DNA from 4 places in the Streptomyces sp. NBC_00442 genome. Region 3 is predicted to be linked to each of the others. Evidence: riboswitches for the same ligand, from Rfam matches in the RefSeq annotation. Region 3 holds a riboswitch; each other region holds the start of a gene.
What was found. Region 3 has a riboswitch for cyclic di-AMP ahead of OG432_RS15520 (M23 family metallopeptidase). Riboswitches for the same ligand answer to the same signal wherever they lie in the genome.
Positions count from the first base shown of each region.

Region 1: it holds a riboswitch for cyclic di-AMP, as region 3 does, so the genes downstream of both, OG432_RS32970 (LysM peptidoglycan-binding domain-containing protein) here and OG432_RS15520 (M23 family metallopeptidase) in region 3, are expected to answer to the same signal.
Region 2: it holds a riboswitch for cyclic di-AMP, as region 3 does, so the genes downstream of both, OG432_RS06640 (M23 family metallopeptidase) here and OG432_RS15520 (M23 family metallopeptidase) in region 3, are expected to answer to the same signal.
Region 4: it holds a riboswitch for cyclic di-AMP, as region 3 does, so the genes downstream of both, OG432_RS20570 (transglycosylase family protein) here and OG432_RS15520 (M23 family metallopeptidase) in region 3, are expected to answer to the same signal.

Region 1 covers NZ_CP107918.1:7,325,813-7,330,639, forward strand. Annotated here, with positions in the region: gene OG432_RS32960 (hypothetical protein) at 1-459, shown strand, start outside; gene OG432_RS32965 (RraA family protein) at 545-1,168, opposite strand; cyclic di-AMP (ydaO/yuaA leader) riboswitch at 1,810-1,994, shown strand; gene OG432_RS32970 (LysM peptidoglycan-binding domain-containing protein) at 1,997-2,779, shown strand; gene OG432_RS32975 (anti-sigma factor antagonist) at 3,036-3,479, shown strand; gene OG432_RS32980 (eCIS core domain-containing protein) at 3,648-4,827, shown strand, end outside.
Region 2 covers NZ_CP107918.1:1,491,401-1,496,227, forward strand. Annotated here, with positions in the region: gene OG432_RS06625 (bifunctional acetate--CoA ligase family protein/GNAT family N-acetyltransferase) at 1-1, opposite strand, end outside; gene OG432_RS06630 (HPr family phosphocarrier protein) at 154-435, shown strand; gene OG432_RS06635 (GntR family transcriptional regulator) at 708-1,376, opposite strand; gene OG432_RS06640 (M23 family metallopeptidase) at 1,555-2,319, opposite strand; cyclic di-AMP (ydaO/yuaA leader) riboswitch at 2,334-2,492, opposite strand; gene OG432_RS06645 (M16 family metallopeptidase) at 2,706-4,070, opposite strand; gene OG432_RS06650 (M16 family metallopeptidase) at 4,088-4,827, opposite strand, start outside.
Region 3 covers NZ_CP107918.1:3,442,478-3,447,304, forward strand. Annotated here, with positions in the region: gene OG432_RS15520 (M23 family metallopeptidase) at 45-1,145, opposite strand; cyclic di-AMP (ydaO/yuaA leader) riboswitch at 1,158-1,328, opposite strand; gene OG432_RS15525 (PP2C family protein-serine/threonine phosphatase) at 1,618-2,739, opposite strand; gene OG432_RS15530 (MerR family transcriptional regulator) at 3,191-3,976, opposite strand; tRNA gene OG432_RS15535 (tRNA-Met) at 4,087-4,160, opposite strand; gene OG432_RS15540 (ArsI/CadI family heavy metal resistance metalloenzyme) at 4,230-4,658, opposite strand; gene OG432_RS15545 (ArsR/SmtB family transcription factor) at 4,758-4,827, shown strand, end outside.
Region 4 covers NZ_CP107918.1:4,590,967-4,595,793, forward strand. Annotated here, with positions in the region: gene OG432_RS20565 (transglycosylase family protein) at 114-1,163, shown strand; cyclic di-AMP (ydaO/yuaA leader) riboswitch at 1,433-1,602, shown strand; gene OG432_RS20570 (transglycosylase family protein) at 1,605-2,300, shown strand; gene eno (phosphopyruvate hydratase) at 2,560-3,846, shown strand; gene OG432_RS20580 (FtsB family cell division protein) at 3,987-4,475, shown strand; gene OG432_RS20585 (DUF501 domain-containing protein) at 4,506-4,827, shown strand, end outside.

The DNA of each region.
Region 1 (4,827 bases), 3.9 Mb from region 3:
GCGGCGATCGCCGAAGCGCTCGGCGGTCCGCCCGGCGTCCACCTCACCAGCGGCACGTACGAGGGGGCGAGCAGCGCCTGCCTGCGGATCGGCGAAGCAGCACTGCCTCCGCTCGACGGTCTCGATCCACTGGCGGTACGCCTGCTCCTGCTCGGCCACGCCTACGAGGAGCCCGTCACGGCCACGGCCGGCGCGATCGGCGAAGCGGCGGTCACACTGAGCCGGTGGCGGCGCGCCGTGGCGCACTGGGCCGCACGGCCGTCCAAGCCGATCCCCGCCGACCTCAAGGCCGCGGCACGCGCCGCCCTGGACGGCCGCCTCGACACCGCCGCCGTCCTGCGCCTTCTGGAAGACCTGGAGACGACGGCCGAGGTGCCCGAGGGGGCCAAGTTCGAGACGTTCTCCCATCTGGACCGGGCGCTCGGCCTCGAACTCGTCCGCGAGGTGGGCACGGTCTGACCCGGCGGGCTGCGGGGGGGCTTCCCCCCTGAACCCGCGCCGCGTGCACGGTGGTTGAGTGCTGCCCCTCAACCCTGACCGCCCTTCAGTCTTCGAATCCGCCTTCGCTCAGGATGACGTCGATGCGGCTGCGGTGCGCCGCTTCCCACGCGTCGAGCGACTCGTCGGCCTCCTTGGCCAGTTTGCGCCGCGCGTCGACGAGCACCTGCTCCCTGCGGGCGTGCGGCGTGACCACGACGCCCTCCTCGTCGGCCACCACGACATCGCCCGGACTCACGCGCACTCCGCCGCAGAGCACCGGCACGTTGAGCGGCTCGACGGCCTTCTTGGCGCCCGGCACGGGAATGACGCCACGGGCGAAGACGGGGAAGCCCAACTCGCGTACCTCTGCGAGATCGCGAATGACTCCGTCGGCCACGAAGGCCGCGATGCCCCGGCGTTGGGCGACGGCGCACACGTTTCCGCCGGCGAGCGCGTAGTCCAGGTCGCCCGATTCGACGACGATGACCGAACCGGGCTCGGCGCGGTGAATGGCCGCGTGCAGCATGAGGTTGTCACCCGCAGGACACCGAACGGTGAATGCGGGACCGGCGACCCGCGGAACCGGTGACCACAAAGGGCGAATTCCGATATCCATGACCTGCTTGCGCCCGAGGAGATCGGCGAGCGTGGTCGGCGGAATGTTCTTGAATTCAGCGATGTCGTTCATGTTCTTCCTTGGTCGGGGCGCGAGTTGTGCGGGACAAGCCAACGGCGGTGACCCTGCGGCGCCGAATTGCCCATGGTCTCAGGCCGTCTGATCCGCCGCCAGGACCCTTCCCCCGTGTGAGGGGGTCCGTGACGGCATGCGGTGTGGTGCGGGGCGCGGTGCTCCAGAAGGCGGGAAGGCGGGGGTAGGAGACGTCTGGCCCTCCCTGGCCATGGCCACCACCGAGTCCGCGCAGACCTAGCGCAGACCTCGCGCAGACCTCGCGCAGAGATCGTCGGAGCGAAGCCCCCCCACCCTCCCTCGGTCGGCTGCGCACACAAAAGTCCCTAGTGTCCGAAATGGAGCATTATGGGATTTACCGTCGCGCGCCGAGAAATGTCCATATTGGGACTAATGGGTGGGCCTCGCCGCTTTTGCTAATACGGCGTTCGGTTCCCGGATGGCCGAGTGAATTGGGTCACTCGCCCGACGGGCTGTCAGGAAAGCTCCCCAGGGTCATTCGGGTTCATTTTCAAGAGAGTTGACGGATTCGGCGGGGGTGTCCCAGGGGCATGGATTTCCGTGGATCAATATTCCGGATCATGCGCAATGAATTCTGGCCTTGTTTCCGCTCGGCCCCTTCGTTTACGTTCACCGTCAATCCGGATGGAACGCCGAATCCTGCCACCGTCCGGTACCTCCCAGACACGTAGGGCAGGAGCGGGGGACCCAGGTAAGCCGCCGGTCCGGATTTCCGGAACGGCTGGGGTGAAGTCGCGTGCATCGCGGCCGGACATCTCCCGTCCGAACCCGACAGCTCACCTCGCAGGCGACGGAGAGGAAAAAACCATGCCTGCAAAGGGCAAGCACCGCCGCCCCAAGTCCCGCTCGTTCAGCCGGGGCCTCGCCGTCGCCGGTACGGGCGGCGCCGTACTCGCCATGCCGGTGATCGGCGCGACCACGGCCGCCGCCGCGCCCGCGTCGGTCCACACCGCCACGGTGGCGAGCGTCGCCGCGGCCGCCAAGTCGGTCACGGCGGTGAAGGCGGCTCCCCTGAGCTACGACGTCGTCTCGGGCGACTCGCTCTCCCGGATCGCCGACGCCCTCAAGGTGAGCGGTGGCTGGAAGCAGCTGTACCAGGACAACCGGAGCGTCATCGGCAGCAACCCCGCCGTGATCCGCCCCGGCATCAGGCTCACCGTCGGTGGCCCGGCCCCGGCCGCCGCCACGACCGCGCGCGACGCCTCGGCCGACCGGGCCGACCGCTCCGCGCGCCCGGCCACCCTCACCACGGCGAGCACGGCCTCCTACACCAACAACCTCGACGGCTGGATCAAGCAGTCGCTCGCCATCATGGCCCAGCAGGGCATCCCCGGCACCTACGACGGCATCTACCGCAACGTCATGCGGGAGTCCTCGGGCAACCCCATGGCGATCAACAACTGGGACTCCAACGCGGTGGCCGGAACCCCCTCCAAGGGACTCCTCCAGGTCATCCAGCCCACGTTCACCGCCTTCCACGTGCCCGGCACCTCCACGGACCTCTACGACCCGATCGCCAACATCACCGCGGCGTGCAACTACGCCGCCAAGACCTACGGCTCGATCGACAACGTCTTCGGCGCCTACTGAGCCCGCTGCCGCGGACCGAACACGCAAGACGGCCGGACGCCCTCGACGTGAGGAGGGCGTCCGGCCGTACCGTCGGGCCTCCGCGCGGCGGCGGCGCAACTTCGGTTCACCCGCCGGGATGAACAATCTCAAGGCTGCACGTTTCTGCAGGCGTGCTTGTTCCTAGGGTGGTAAGGCGTCACCCGGACCACGGTGACTGCCCGATTACCGTGCCCCCCCGCACCCCCCGGGGGCCCTTGCTGGACCGGGAGCTGCCATGGGAACCACCGCTCGGCCGTCCGTCTCGGCCCCCGTGCCGCTCCCGCCCGGCCTGCTTCCGGAGCGGTGCCGCCACGCCCGTACCCATCTGGTCCGGGGAGTCACGGTCGTCGAGGTCCACGGCACCGTCGACCTGGCCAGCGCCCCCGACGTACGGGTGCATCTCGACGCGGCCACCCAGCCGCCCGGCGCCCGCGTGGTCGTGGACCTGCGGCCCGTGGAATTCTTCGACTGTGCCGTCCTCACGCTGCTCTTCCGGGCGCACCGCAGGATCCGGGAGCGCGGCGGCCGGCTCGGCGTGGTGTGCGTACGGCCATGGCATCTGCGGGTGCTCGCCGCGGGTGGGCTCGACGCGCTGGTCCGTCCGGTCGCGACGGTCGAGGAGGCGGCGCTCACCGCGCCGTTCGCACCGCCCCCGGAGACCGACATCAATCACCGCTGAGGCGAATCCAGTTGGACGGGTCCGTGGCGCGGTGACGCTCTTCGCCCATCACACCGCGAGCGCCCCGTCGGTGCCCCTGCGGCTGCCCTTCCGTACCTTCACCGGCGTACCCCCACGGTGATATGCACGTACGGCCGGACATCGCGTCCCACCACCAAAGGGGTTCACGTGCACGCCCAGGACAGCCAGCAGGGCCGATCCGCCACGCCCGGCGGGCCCGTGCCGCGGGCGGGTGAGCGCGACGAGGCGGCACTACGGGGACCTGGCGGGGCGGCCGCGGGGTTCAGCCCCGCGCAGGTGCTCGCCCTCCAGCGGTCCGCCGGGAACGCCGCGGTGGCCGGACTTGTCGCCCAGCGTGCCGCGGCCGTGCGGTCCTCCGGCCACGATGTGCAGCGCTCCTCCGTCCACGACGTGCTGCGCGGGTCCGGTCAACCCCTGGCTTCGGAGGTGCGCGCCGACATGGAGAGCAGGCTCGGCGCCGACTTCGCGGACGTCCGGGTGCACAACGACGTCGCGGCGCAGCGCTCGGCGGCCGAGATCGGCGCCCGTGCCTACACCTCCGGAAGCCATGTCGTGGTGGGCCGGGGTGGTGCCGACCGCCATACCCTCGCCCACGAGCTCACCCATGTCATCCAGCAGCGCCAAGGACCCGTGGCCGGCACCGACACGGGCGGGGGCCTGAGCATGTCGGACCCTTCGGACGCCTTCGAGCGGGCGGCGGAGGCGAACGCCACGCGCGCGCTGTCCGAGCCCGCGGCCGGTGCCGAGGCGACGGCCGACCCGGTACAGCGGGCATGTGACGGGGCGTCGCACCCGCACCCGGCGGGCCCCGCCGTCGTACAGCGGGCCGTGGGATTCGAGTTCGAGGCACAGTGGAACGTCCGGCGGGTGGCCGATCCCGTGGCCGACACCGCGACCCATGAGCAACGGACCGCGGACAGGGAGCGGTTGCTCGATGCCAAGCTCCTCGCCCTGGCGATCAAACCCGAGGCGAAGCAACTCACCGACGAGGAGAAGGCGGAGTCGCCCGAGGCCCTCAGGGCGCGCTGGTTCGACGGGGCGTTCCTCACCGAGGCCGGTGAACGCCGCCTGGAGCAGACCGAGTTCAGGCGGGGCACCGCGCAGCGGGCGGCGTCCGAGATGAGCCTGATGATCTCCAGCCAGATTCCCGAGGCGCCCCTGCTCGGTGAGAACCTCGGCAAGGGGCGCGGGCCCGAGGGCGTGGTGGTGCGGGGCACCAAGTACGACCTGACCGCCGACGCCAGTCCCTCGGGCGGCTCTAACCTGGAGTGGGTGACCGACCCGTTGGACACGGTGGCCGAGGTCGGTTCCGTGCTCGACGGCATCA
Region 2 (4,827 bases), 2.0 Mb from region 3:
TACGGAAAGCGTACGGGTCGCGGGGCCGTACGGGGCGGGGGAAGGTGGCAAGGGCCGATCGGCGGCGCACCCGGGCCTAAAGTCGGCAGGAGCACCGTGCACCACATGAGAGACTGGTCTAGACAACCGTCAGAGATTTCGAAGGGCAACACCATGGCTGAGCGCCGCGTCAACGTCGGCTGGGCCGAGGGCCTGCACGCCCGCCCCGCGTCCATCTTCGTCCGTGCCGCCACGGCCGCCGGAGTCCCCATGACGATCGCCAAGGCCGACGGCAACCCGGTCAACGCCGCGTCGATGCTCGCGGTGCTCGGCCTGGGCGCGCAGGGCGGCGAGGAGATCGTGCTGGCCTCCGACGCCGAGGGCGCGGACGCCGCGCTCGACCGTCTGGCCAAGCTGGTCGCCGAGGGTCTTGAGGAACTCCCCGAGACCGTCTGAGCCGGCCGGCAGCACATCGGAGGACCGCGGGACCCGGATCCGGGCCCGGCGGTCCTTTCGTCTTCCTGCGCGCCCGCACGTTCCGGGCGCCGGAATGCCGCCGCTCCCTCGGTGTCGGCTGTTCATATACGGCTTGCCCGGGTACGGCTTGTCGTCCGGGTACGGCCTGTCCGAGTACGGCCTGTCCGAGTACGGCCTGTCCGAGTACGGCCTGTCCGAGTACGGCCTGTCCGGGTACGGCCTGTCCGGGTACGGCCTGTCCGGCGTGGCCCTTACGCGCGGGCGTCCGCGGTGCTGGCGCCGTGCCGCGGCGGCGCGGGGCGGCGCAGCCGGTGGGCCGGCAGGGAGCGCTCGGCGTGCTGGGCCGTGAGGGCACGGGCGCGTTCGGCGTCGTGCCGGGCCACCGCGTCGGTGATCGCGCCGAGCAGGGCCCATGCCTCGGCCGGGCGGGCCGGCGGTTCGACGACGTACATCCAGGCGACCTTGTGCCGCAACTGCGCGAGCAGCGCGATGAGTCCGGGGCTCGCGGAGGCCTGGGCCAGCGTCTCGTGGAACCAGCCCCACAAGGAGCGCGGATCCTCCCCCCGGCCGCGGCCCGCCCGCCCCTGACCCAGCCTCACCAGGCCGCTCAGCACCCGGAGATGGGCCTCGTCGCGGCGTTGGGCGGCCCGCGCCGCGGCCAACGGCTCCAGGAACAGGCGCAGTTCGAGGAGGTCGGCGGCCTCGCGGTCGGTGAGTTCGGCGACATGGGCGCCGACGTGTCTGCGGGTGGTGACGAACCCCTCGGACTCCAGCGTGCGCAGGGCCTCGCGGACCGGGACGCGGGACACCCCGTAACGGCGCGCGAGGGCTTCTTCGGCGAGTCTGCGGCCGGGCTCGAAAACGCCCGAGACGATGTCGTCGCGGATCGCCGCGCCGATGGAATGCGCCGGAACACGCACGTCCGAACCTCCGCCTGGATTCCCGCCGGATCGCGGTCGGGCGACGCCCGAGCGGCGACTGTATCGACGCCGTGTTACTTCCGGATGACGGCCGGGACCCGCGGACGCCTTCGGGCCAACGGCGAAGACCCCCGGCGCGATGCCGGGGGTCTTCGGTGTGCGCGGAGGCCGAGGCGCCTCAGACGCTCACGCCGTGCGACCGCAGGTAGGCGATCGGGTCGATGTCCGAGCCGTACTCCGGGCCGGTGCGGGCCTCGAAGTGGAGGTGCGGGCCGGTGGTATTGCCGGTGTTGCCCGAGAGGGCGATCTGGGTGCCGGGCTCCACGGACTGGCCGACGGAGACCTGGATGACCGAGAGGTGGCCGTACTGCGTGTACGTGCCGTCGTGCATCTTGATCACGACGTTGTTGCCGTACGCGCCGCCCGCGCCGGCCTCCACGACGGTGCCCAGACCCACGGCGTGCACCGGGGTGCCGATGCCCGCGTGGAAGTCGATGCCCGTGTGGCTGCCGGAGGACCACAGCGATCCGCCGGTCTTGTAGCCCGTGGACACATAGCTGTTGGCTATGGGGGCGACAAACGTGTTGAGGCGCTTGCGCTCGGCCTCGCGCGCGGCGCGCTCCTTGGCCTCGCGGGCCTCCTGGGCGCGCTGCTCGGCCCTGCGCTTGGCCTCGGCTTCGGCCTCCGCCTTCGCCTTGGCCTTCGCGGCCGCCTGCTTCTGCGCGTCGGCCTGGGCGCCGAGCTGGTCGGCGAGGGTGTCGCCGATGACGATGGCCTGGGTGAGGCCGGTGTCGGTGGTGGTGCTCGGGGCGGCGACGGCCGGGGAGGCGAGGGTGCCTACGACTCCGGCGGTGGCGAGGGTGGCGATGCCCGCGATGTTCGCGCTGCGGCGCGTCATCCGGCTGGGCGCGCGATGTTTCCCGGTGGCACGGGTGAACGCCATGGAGCGGCGGTGTCCTTTCCTTCCATCTCGCCTACCGGGTTAGCTGACGGGTTCGGAGCAGGAAGGTCTCCTACGGGCTCCCCCGCGGGCGGGGGCGTCCGATTCACCCCAGGGACTGAGTGGGTCCCCGGCTCCCCTGGCTCGCGCCATCGGGGACTCGGCGATCACTGTCCGGTGCCGCGGCTGCGACGGGTGGTGACGGACAGCGCGATTGACGCTAGACGGCTGATCTTTCAATCACCAAACAGACGCCGGTTTTTGTTGCGCACGCCACATGACAGACAGGCAACCTCTCCAATAAACCGGACATATGGGGGGACCCCGGAGGCGCGTGCGCCACCGGGGTCCCGTATGCCCCGGAAGTACGGGGCTCGACGACGCGTCAATCAGCCCGTGACGACGCTCACTTCACCGATTCCGAGCGCCCGCACCGGCTCCGCGATCTGCGCCGCGTCGCCCACGAGCACCGTGACGAGCCGGTCGGCCGGGAAGGCGTTGACGACGGCCGCCGTCGCCTCCACGGTGCCGGTCTCCGCGAGCTGCGCGTACAGCTGGGCCTGGTAGTCGTCCGGCAGGAACTGCTCGACCTGGTCGGCGAGGGTCGCCGCGACCGCCGCCGCGGTCTCGTACTTGAGGGGCGCGACACCCACCAGGTTCTGCACGGCGCTCTCGCGCTCCGCGTCCGTCAGACCCTCGGCGGCGAGCTTGCGCAGCACCTTCCACAGGTCGTCCAGGGCGGGCCCGGTGTTCGGGGTGTCGACCGAGCCGCTGATGGCGAGCATCGCGGCGCCGCCCTCCGGCCCCGAGCGCAGCACCTGGCCGAAGGAACGCACCCCGTAGGTGTAGCCCTTCTCCTCGCGCAGCACGCGGTCCAGGCGCGAGGTCAGGGTGCCGCCCAGGCAGTACGTGCCGAGCACCTGGGCCGCCCAGACCCGGTCGTGGCGGTCGGGGCCGATGCGACCGATGAGCAGCTGCGTCTGGACCGCGCCGGGGCGGTCCACGATGACGACCCTGCCCCTGTCGTCGGCGGTGATCGGCGGGACGGGGCGCGCCTTCGCGGTGTTGCCGGTCCAGGCGCCCAGGGTGTCCGCGAGGATCGCGTCGAGGTCGGTGCCCGACAGATCGCCGACGACGACGGTGACGGCCGTGGCGGGACGCACGTACGCCTCGTAGAAGGCACGCACCGCGGCCGCGTCGATCGCGGCGACCGTCTCCTCGGTGCCCTGGCGGGGCCGGGAGATGCGCGCGGTGGCGGGGAAGAGCTCCTTGGAGAGCTGCTTGGCGGCGCGGCGGGCCGGGTTGGCCTGCTCGTGCGGGATCTCGTCGAGCCGGTTGGCCACCAGCCGCTCGATCTCGGCGTCGGCGAACGCGGGGGCGCGCAGCGCGTCGGCGAGCAGCGAGAGCGCCTTGGGCAGTCGCGAGACGGGCACTTCGAGGGAGACCCGGACGCCGGGGTGGTCGGCGTGCGCGTCGATGGTGGCGCCGCAGCGCTCCAGTTCGGCGGCGAACTCCTCCGCCGAGTGCTTGTCGGTGCCCTCGGTCAGGGCGCGCGCCATGATCGTGGCGACGCCGTCGAGGCCCTCGGGCTCGGCGTCGAGCGGGGCCGCGAGGAAGATCTCGACGGCGACGACCTGCTGGCCGGGGCGGTCGCAGCGCAGCACGGTCAGGCCGTTGTCGAGCGTCCCGCGCTCGGGGGCCGGGAAGGCCCACGGCTTGGCCGCGCCCGCGGTGGGCTGCGGGTGGAACTCCATGGTCACGACAGCGTCCGTCACTGGCCCGCCTCTTCCTCTTCGTTGCCTGCCTCGGGTGCCGCGGTGGGCTCGTACACCAGGACCGCCCGGTTGTCGGGGCGCAGCGTCGCGGCGGCGATCGCCTTGACCTCGTCCGCGGTGATCTCCAGCACGCGGTCGACGGCGGTCAGGGCGAGCTGCGGGTCGCCGAACAGCACGGCGTAGCGGCACAGTTCGTCGGCGCGGCCGGCCACCGTGCCGAGCCGGTCGAGCCATTCGCGCTCCAACTGGGCCTGGGCGCGCTCCATCTCCTCGGCGGTCGGGCCCTCGGCGGCGAACCGCGCGAGCTCCTCGTCGACCGCGGCCTCGATGTCGGGGACCTCGACGCCCGCGGACGTCTTGACGTCCAGCCAGCCGAGCGAGGGGGCGCCGGCGAGGCGCAGCAGGCCGAAGCCCGCGGCGACCGCGCTCCGGTCGCGGCGGACCAGGCGGTTGTGCAGCCGGGAGGACTCGCCGCCGCCGAGGACGGTCAGCGCCAGGTCGGCGGCATCGGCCTCGCGGGTGCCGTCGTGGGGCAGCCGGTAGGCGGCCATGAGGGCGCGCGCGGGGACGTCCTCCTCGACGACCTCGCGCAGCTGCCCGCCGATGGTGCCGGGCAGGGCGCCGTCGCGGGGCGGCTGCTTGCCGTCGTGGGAGGGGATGGAGCCGAAGTACTTCTCCACCCAGGCCAGCGTCTGCTCGGGGTCGATGTCGCCGACCACCGAGAGCACCGCGTTGT
Region 3 (4,827 bases):
GAAATCCCCCGGAGTTCCGCCCCGGACCCCTGGGGGTCGCCCCCTCAGGGATGCAGCCCCTTGGACTGGAGCCACGTCATGGGGTCGATGCCCGTGCCGGACGGGGTGTGCACCTCCAGGTGGAGGTGCGGGCCCGTCACGTTCCCGGTCGCGCCGACGCGCCCGATCACGTCCCCCGTCGACACCTTCTGCCCCACGCTCACCGCGAGCGACGACTGGTGGCAGTACCAGAGCTCGCTGCCGTCATCCAGCGTGATGACCGTGCGATACCCGTACGCACCCGCCCATCCCGCCGACTTGACCGTCCCGGAGTGGACCGCCTTGAGCGGCGTGCCCGTCGGCGCCGCGAAGTCGAGGCCGGTGTGGTGGCCCGAGGACCACATCGAACCGGCCTCGCCGAACGTGGAGGTGAGGGTGTACGAGCCGACCGGCAGGGAGTACGCGGCGGCCAGCACGGCCAGCCGCTCCGCCTCCGCCTTCTTCGCCGCGGCCTCGTCCGCCGCCTTCTTCTCGGCCGCGGCCTTGGCCTCGGCGGCGTCCTGCTTGGCCCTGGCCTCCGCGGCCGCCTTCTCCGCCGCGGCCTTCTCGGCGGCCGCCTTCGCCTCGGCGACGGCCCCGGCCCTCTGCTGCTCGGCCTGCCGCAGGATGCGGGCGCGCAGCGCCTCCCCCGCGTCGGTGGCGCCCGCCTCGGCCTCGGTGGTGGTGAGCCCGGCCATGCTCAGTGGCGCGGCGGCGAACCTCCGGTCGGCCCTGGCCGCCGCGGTCTCGTGGCCGTCCGCGTCCGCGGCGTCGGCCGCGCCCCCATTCCCGCCGCCGTGCGGGACGAGGCTGCCCACGCCCGGCAGCGAGCCGAGGTCGGGCAGGTTGTCCGTGAGGGAGTCGGGCAGGGATATGGAGACCGGGGGCTTGGTCTGCGCGGTGGCCATGCCGCCGGCGCCGACCGCCGCGATGACACCGACCCCCAGGACGGTGGAGCTGCGGGCGAGCCCGCCGCGCTGCTTGGCGACTCTGTGCCGGCCCCGGAGCGGTCGTACGGACTCCTCGGTCGGGTCCCACTCCTCCCAGCTCTCGTCCTCGCCGGGCGCGTCCCCGTACAGCACCGCGGAGGGGGCGGGGGTGTCGAGGGCAGGCTCGTTGGACGCCATGGAGAGGCGCTCCTTTCCTTCCGTCTCCGCCTACCGGTAGCGGTGGGGATCCCCCCTGGCCCTTGAGGCCCGGGGGGAGGGTTCGGAGCAGGAAGGTCTCCTACGAGCGCCCATGACGGACGTCCGATTCACCCCAAGTTGGTGGTTCCCCGGTTCCCTTTCGGGATTCGGCGCATGCGCACGGTGCCGCCTTTGCGGCGGCTGGGACGGCCGCGCTGCGTTATCGAACGTTAATAGACAGCGGGACCGGATTCCAAGCCGTTCCCACTGATCGTTAACGACCTTGGCCCGGACTTAGCGGCGATTGCCGGGGCAAACCGGGCCAGTTGACGGCCCCTCACTGTCTCCTCCGTCACGCTCGCTTAAACATCCACATCCTGACGGTGTGTCAATTGTTATGCGCAGCGAGACCTTTCGGGCACCCACGGTGAACACCCGCCCGCGGTGAACGCCCGCCCCCGTGCCGCCTCCCCTACTTCACGATCTTCACCGTGCGGCGCCGGTCGGGCTGCCCTTCGGCCGGGCGGGCCACCGCGAGCAGCGCCATGTCGTCGCTCGCGCCGCCGCCGGTGTAGCGGCGTACGTCGTCGACGAGCGCGTCCAGCACCTCGTCGGGCCCCGGGAAGATGGCGCCCCGCAGACGCGCGCCGGGGTTGTAGAACACCCCCCGGTCGTCGCGCGCCTCGGAGAGCCCGTCGGTGTAGAGCAGCAGCGTCGTGCCGGCCGGGAAGGGGCGGACTTCGGCGCGGTCCGGCCACACACCGAGGTCCGACATGCCGAGCGGCAGCGCGGGCTCGGCCGGCATGACCGCGTCGAGGGATCCGTCCGGGTGGAGCAGGAACGGCTCGGGGTGGCCCCGGTTCACCAGGCGTACGGTGCCGTCGCCGCGCGGGATCTCGGCGAGCAGCGCCGTGGTGAACCCCTCGACGGCGTCGAGCCGGTCGCGCCGGGTGCCCTCGCGGGCCAGCGCCCGCTCCAGGCGCTGGGTCACCGCCTCCAGGGAGGACTCCTGCTCGGCGGCCTCCCGGAACGCGCCGATCACCACGGCGACGGCCTCCACCGCCTGGAGTCCCTTGCCACGGACATCGCCCACGATGAGCCGGACCCCGTACGGGGTTTCCTGCACGGCGAAGAGGTCCCCGCCGATGAAGGCGTCCGCCTGAGCGGCCTCGTACCGCGCTGCCACGTGCAGTCCGCCGATGCGGGACGCGGGCGTGGGCAGCACGGCGCGCTGCGCGGTCTCCGCGATGACCCGGGCCGATGCCAGCTGTTCGCCGCTGCGGCGCAGGATGCGGTTGATGACGAGGGCGAGTGCGCTCACCGTGAGCACGGTGAACAGTTCGCTCGCGCCTTCGCCGAGGTCGGGGAGGTCGTGTATGAACCAGAGCGCCACGACGGCGGCGACCGAACCGAGCCCGACGGCCGCGGTGCCACGCTCCGAGTAGAACGGGGCCGCGGCGACCGGCGCGCCCGCGAACAGCGCGGCGGCGGTCAGCTCGGGCGGGGTGGAGGCATCGAAGGCGAAGCCCACGAGAACCAGGAGCACGGGTAGCGCCCGTACCAGGCGCCCTTCGCCTTCTGCTCGCTGCCGCACCAGTCCAGACTGGCCCCTGCCGAGCCCGATGGCGACTCGGGCGCGCCCAACGGGGTGCCGGCCCGGCCGCGCGGGCCCCTCGGGTCGTCAACGCAGCCGGCACCGGTGGGGTCCCGGGCGGCCCCGGGCGCAGCTTCCTCTGGTGTGGCGGTGGTGGGCGTCCTGATCGGGTACGCAGGGCAGCTCCGCCCAGCCGCCGCGGTTGAGGCGGCACCCCGCGGGGAGCGTCGAGGGCCGGGCGGGCACCATCTCGACGGTGAGGGGCACGGACACGGGCATGGTCCCGCCCGGTTCCCGGCACCCGCTCAGGACCAGCGCGCAGAGGACGCCGAGGGCGCAGAGGACGAGCGGGAGCAGCGGCACGGCAGGCACATCCCGCCGCGCCGCTGCTCCCGTACGCCGCCGACCCGCAGCAGCCGTTTCCGTGTGCTCACTCATCGTGCAGGTGAGACTACTCCGCGCATCCGCCCCGCCCGGCCGGGCCGTCGGTGAGGTGGCGCTCCGCGTATACGGCGAGGGCGTCCCGCACGAACACGGCCGTGCCCTCGCCGTGCCGGTCGTAGGTGGCGGCGAAGCGCGGGTCGTCGACGTACATCCGGCCGAGCCCGGTCACGTACGACCTGCCGATGTCCGTGGTGGTGGACAGCCATGCGACGTGGCGCCGGGCGATGTCCTGGGCCGCCTCGCCGTCGACGGCGGCGCCGTCGGCGCACGCCCGGCCCCAGTCGCGGGCGATGTCGTCGTGCTCCCGCCGGAATCCGTGCCTCTGTTCATCGGTGAGCGAGCGCCACCAGCGGTCGCTCTTCTCGTAGGCGGCCCGCCCCCAGCGCCGGCTCACCTCCTCCTCGTACCGCGTGTGGTCGAACCCGTCGAACACTTCCTCGGCCATGAGCTCCTCTCCCTCCTCGGTCTTGTGCAAGGTGGTCCGTACGGAGGCGATCTGCCGCGCGATGCGTTCGCGCTCCTGTTCGAGCAGGCGCAGATGGGTCCGCAGGGCGGCCGCGGGATCGCGTTCCCCCTCCAGGACCTCGCCGATCACGGGCAGCGAGAGGCCCAGCTCCCGGAGGAGCAGGATGCGCTGGAGCCGGACGAGGGCGTCCTGACCGTAGTAGCGGTAGCCGTTGCTTCCGATCCGGCTGGGGGCGAGCAGGCCGAGTTCCCCGTAGTGACGCAGGGTCCGGCTCGTCGTCCCGGCCTTCTTGGCGATCTCCTGGATCGACCACTCCTTGCCGTTCACACCGGCCACGCTAGATCTTGACGTTGCGTCAAGGTCAACCACGGATCGCGGGAGTCCGGGCACGCGAAGAGGCCCGGCACTTGAAACAAGTGCCGAGCCTCTTCGTTCAGTAGCGGGGACAGGATTTGAACCTGCGACCTCTGGGTTATGAGCCCAGCGAGCTACCGAGCTGCTCCACCCCGCGTCGGTAAACACAACTGTACGGCATGGACAGGGGTGCTCCGAACCATTTCCGCGGCCGACCGATCGCGACCTACCGGCCCGCGCAGCAGGCGTCACCGGCCGTGCCGGGGTCGGCGCTCTTGCCGAGGGTGTCGGCGTCGGCCTTGACGACATAGACCTCCCACGGCTCCTTGCCGGGTCCGTGCACCCACACCTTGTCCTGCAGGGCATAGCAGCACGAGGTGTCGTTCTCCTCGAAGGTGGCGAGGCCGGCATCCTTGAGCCGGCCGGCCGCGGCCGCGACCTGGTCCGTGGACTCGACCTCTACGCCCAGGTGGTCGAGGCGGGTCTCCTGTCCGGGTTCGCCTTCGATCAGGACGAGCTTGAGCGGCGGCTCGGTGAGGGCGAAGTTGGCGTATCCCTCGCGTCGCTTGGCCGGTTCGGTGCCGAACAGCTTCGAGTAGAAGGTGACCGACGCTTCGAGGTCGCTGACGCGCAGGGCGAGCTGTGCACGGGACATGGCGGGGACTCCATCCATCTGAATCGATGTCTGTCGATGTCTGTCGATGTCTGTCGATGCAACGTTGCGCCTTGTATCGACACCTGTCAACATAGAAGGATGTCGAAACAAGAGCTCGTGGTACTCGGCCGGACCGACGAGACCGGCACCTGTTGCCCCGGACTGCTGA
Region 4 (4,827 bases), 1.1 Mb from region 3:
CGTCAAGACTGTGACTTTTACGTGATCGCGGTGCCATCGACTTGTGACAGGCGTTCGAGTACGGCTACGTTCACCGTTCATTCGGCTCAGCAGTCACACGGAAGGCCTTATACATGCGCTCCGGGAATGGACGGCATCGTCGACCCCGTCAGGCACCCGCCCTCGTCGTCGCGGCAGGAGTGACCGGATCCGCCCTCGCGCTTCCGCTGCTCGCCGCGACCGGCGCGAGCGCCGCGGACGCCGGCACCTGGAACCAGGTCGCCTCCTGTGAGTCCGGTGGGATGTGGAGCGCCGACTTCGGCAACGGCCTGTACGGCGGGCTGCAGATGTCCCAGGCCACCTGGGAGGCGTACGGCGGCAACGAGTACGCGCAGCGCCCCGACCTCGCCAGCCGGGCCCAGCAGATAGCCGTCGCCGAGAAGGTGCTCGCGGCCAAGGGCCCGAACGCCTTCGCCGACTGCGGCACGGGTGCCGGACTCAACAAGGGCGGCGGCTCGGCCGACGTCGACCCGGGTGTACCCGACACGGCGGACGGGACGCCGTCGTCCGCGCCGTCGGCCCCTGCCGCCCCCGCCACCGGGACGCCCGACGCGACCGCGACGCCGGGCGCCACCGCCCCGGCCGCGCCGGCTCCGGGCGCCACCGAGCCGGGCGGGTCCGCCAAGTCCCCGACGCCGTCCGCCTCCACCCCGGCCAACCCGGGCAAGCACCGCGGGACCCCCGCTCCGGAGGACGGCACGGGCGCCGCCCCCGGATCCGCCACGCCGTCGGCCCCGGCCGAAGGGACCGCGTCGAGCCCGGCCGGTGACGCGGGCACCTCCGCCGGCGACCGCGACGCGGGGCGGCACGCCTCACGGGGTGACGGAGCCTCACGTGAGGCCGGCAACGCCCCTGCCGCGAACGGCGCCTACACCGTCCGCCCCGGCGACAACCTGACCGTCATCGCCGACGCGAACAAGGTCAAGGGCGGCTGGCCCGCGCTCTACCACGCCAACGAGCGCCTGATCGGCACCGACCCCGACCTCATCCTTCCTGGCCAGAGCCTGGACCTGAAGGATGTGACGGCCGCCCCCGCCGCCCCGGCGACCCCGTCCTCGGCCCCCTCCTCGACCCCGGCCCCGACCGCGGACGCCACCGCGAACTCCACCCCGCAGCAGGGCTAGTTCACGGGTTGGTTCGCGGGTTTATGTCCGTTCTGTGCAAGTGAGACATGGGTCTCTTCGCCTCAACTGGCGTGTCCTGTCTGCCCGGTCCGTCCGCCCCGCCCCTCACCTGCGGAAACATCCCTTCTGTGGCCGCAAGTAAGGGGGATTTCTCCCCGATGTACGTCTTTGAACATTGGCGGGGCGTGTGTTTTCGTCGGACTCGCTCGTCACCACGAGCCCCGTCGACCGAGCACGCCGAATCCTGCCGTCGGCCGATGGGAACAGTCGACGCTTATGCGCCGTAGGCAGGAGCGGGGGACCCAAGGTAAGTGCCGGGCCCGACAGTTCGCAGAGCTGCCGGAACCGGCTTGGGGTGAAGACGGGCGCATCGACGCTCGGCCGGGCAGCTCACGCCCGAACCCGACAGCTCACCTCGCAGGCGTCGGTGAGGAGAACTCCATGCTGCTTTCCGGCAAGGGCAAGCACCGTCGCCCGTCCAAGGCCGTCCGTGTCGCCACGCTGGCCGGTGTCACCGGTGCCGCCGTCGCCGCTCCGCTGATGGCGGCCGGCTCCGCTTCCGCCGCCTCCGTGCAGACCTGGGACGCCGTCGCCCAGTGCGAGTCCGGCGGCAACTGGTCCATCAACACCGGCAACGGTTACTACGGTGGCCTTCAGTTCTCGAACTCCTCCTGGGCCGCCGCCGGTGGTACCCAGTACGCCTCGCGCGCCGACCTGGCCACCAAGGGCCAGCAGATAGCCGCCGCCGAGAAGCTGCTCGCCATCCAGGGTCCGGGTGCCTGGTCCTGCGCCGGCGCCGGCAACCTGACCTCCGGCGGCGCCAAGGCCGACGTGGACACCTCCGGTTCGTCCGCGAAGTCCGCCAAGCCCGCCAAGCCGAAGCAGCAGGCGCAGCCGCAGCAGAAGTCGCAGAAGTCCGAGCGCACCGAGTCCGCGCCGGCCAGCCGCGGCGCCCAGCGCAGCGAGCCGGTCAAGCAGGGCGACGGCGAGTACACCGTCAAGTCCGGCGACACCCTCGGCACCATCGCCACCGCCAACGGAGTCAAGGGCGGCTGGCAGAAGGTGTTCGACCTGAACAAGAACATCGTCAAGGACGCGAACCTGATCTTCCCGGGCCAGAAGCTGCACCTCGGCTGAGACTGACCCACCCCCAGGTCGCCCCGGCCCGGCGCGCATTCCCCCGTACGCGCCGGGCCGGGGTTTTCGCTGTTACCGGACAGTAGTCTTGTGGTCCTTTGCCCGGCAATCGGGGCCCTTGGGCCCTTTTTCGTCCCAGGAGGCGGGCACTCGGCTGGTGCGACCCCCGGAGCCGGTTAGGCTCTTGTCGCAAGGCCAACGCGACCCCGCATGTCCCTGCACCGCTTGCGTCACATCTAGCTTCACATCCCAGAAGGAGATGCTCGTGCCGTCCATCGACGTCGTCGTAGCCCGGGAAATCCTGGACTCCCGAGGCAACCCCACGGTCGAGGTCGAGGTCGGCCTCGACGACGGCAGCACCGGCCGTGCTGCAGTTCCGTCCGGCGCCTCCACCGGTGCCTTCGAGGCCATCGAGCTTCGCGACGGCGACCCCAACCGCTACGGCGGCAAGGGTGTCGAGAAGGCCGTCCTCGCCGTCATCGAGCAGATCGGCCCGGAGCTCGTCGGCTACGACGCCACCGAGCAGCGCCTGATCGACCAGGCCATGTTCGACCTGGACGCCACGGACAACAAGGGCTCGCTCGGCGCCAACGCCATCCTCGGCGTCTCGCTCGCCGTCGCGCACGCCGCCTCCGAGGCCAGCGACCTGCCGCTGTTCCGCTACCTGGGCGGCCCCAACGCGCACCTGCTGCCCGTCCCGATGATGAACATCCTCAACGGTGGGTCGCACGCCGACTCCAACGTCGACATCCAGGAGTTCATGATCGCCCCGATCGGCGCGGAGTCCTTCTCCGAGGCCCTTCGCTGGGGCGCCGAGGTCTACCACACGCTCAAGGGCGTCCTGAAGCGCAAGGGCCTCTCCACCGGCCTCGGCGACGAAGGCGGCTTCGCGCCGAACCTGGAGTCCAACCGCGCCGCCCTCGACCTCATCGTCGAGGCCATCAAGGAAGCCGGCTACGCCCCGGGCAAGGACATCGCGCTCGCGCTCGACGTCGCCGCGTCCGAGTTCTACAAGGACGGCAAGTACGAGTTCGAGGGCAAGTCCCGCTCGGCCGCCGAGATGACCGAGTACTACGAGGAGCTCGTCTCCGCGTACCCGCTGGTCTCCATCGAGGACCCGCTGTTCGAGGACGACTGGGCCGGCTGGAACACCATCACCTCGCGCCTGGGCTCCAAGGTCCAGATCGTCGGTGACGACCTGTTCGTGACCAACCCCGAGCGCCTCGCCCGCGGCATCGAGGAGGGCTCCGCCAACGCCCTGCTCGTCAAGGTCAACCAGATCGGTTCGCTGACCGAGACCCTGGACGCCGTCGAGATGGCCCAGCGCAACGGCTTCAAGTGCATGATGTCCCACCGCTCCGGCGAGACCGAGGACGTCACCATCGCCGACCTCGCCGTCGCGGTGAACTGCGGTCAGATCAAGACCGGCGCCCCGGCCCGCTCGGACCGCGTCGCCAAGTACAACCAGCTGCTGCGCATCGAGGAGATCCTCGACGACGCCGCGGTCTACGCCGGCCGCAGCGCCTTCCCGCGCTTCAAGGGCTGAGCAGGCCCATCGGCTGAGCAGGCCCCTTCGACTGAGCGGGGTGAAGGGCTGACACCCCTAGCCAGTCGTACGTACGTCCCCGGCCGCGGTCCCGTACCGTGTCCGGGGACGTACGTGTGTAACGGGGAGGCGCGAGAGCGATGGGCAACGACGCCAAGGTCAAGGACCGCGACCGGTTCTCCACCGCGGCCCGGCTCAAGGTGCTCGGCGAGCAGACCGCGGCCCGCGTCTACCGCTCGCAGAACAAGCGCCAGGCCCGCCGCTCCCGGCTCACCGGCCGAGCGGCGCTGCTCGCCCTCGTGCTGTGCTCGCTGATCGTCGCGCTCGCCTATCCGATGCGGCAGTACGTGTCGCAGCGCGCCGACATCTCCGACCAGCAGCGCAAGGCCGCCGACGCCCGGACCGCGGTCGAGCGGCTGCGCGACGAGAAGGCGCGGCTCCAGGACGACGCGTACATCGAGAAGCTGGCCCGCGAGCACCTGCACATGCAGTTCCCGGGCGAGACCGGCTTCACCGTCGTGGACCCGGACGCGGCGAACAAGCACCGCGAGGACAAGGGCGCCACCGGCCGGGCCTGGCACTCCAACCTCTGGGACGGCGTCGACAAGGCCGACCGTTCTTCCAACTGACCACCGCTAGCGATAGAGACTGACCCAGGCATGGAAACGCCCCCGCCCCAGACCGACCGCACCGAGCCCACCGACGCGGACATCGCCGCCTTCAAGCAGCAGTTGGGCCGGCCGCCGCGCGGTCTGCGCGCGATCGCGCACCGCTGCCCCTGCGGCAACCCGGACGTCGTCGAGACGGCCCCGCGCCTGGAGGACGGCACGCCGTTCCCGACGACGTACTACCTGACGTGCCCGCGGGCCGCGTCCGCCATCGGCACCCTTGAGGCCAACGGCGTCATGAAGGAGATGACGGAGCGTCTGGCCGGCGACCCCGAGCTCGCCGCGGCCTACCGCGCCGCGCACGAGGACTACA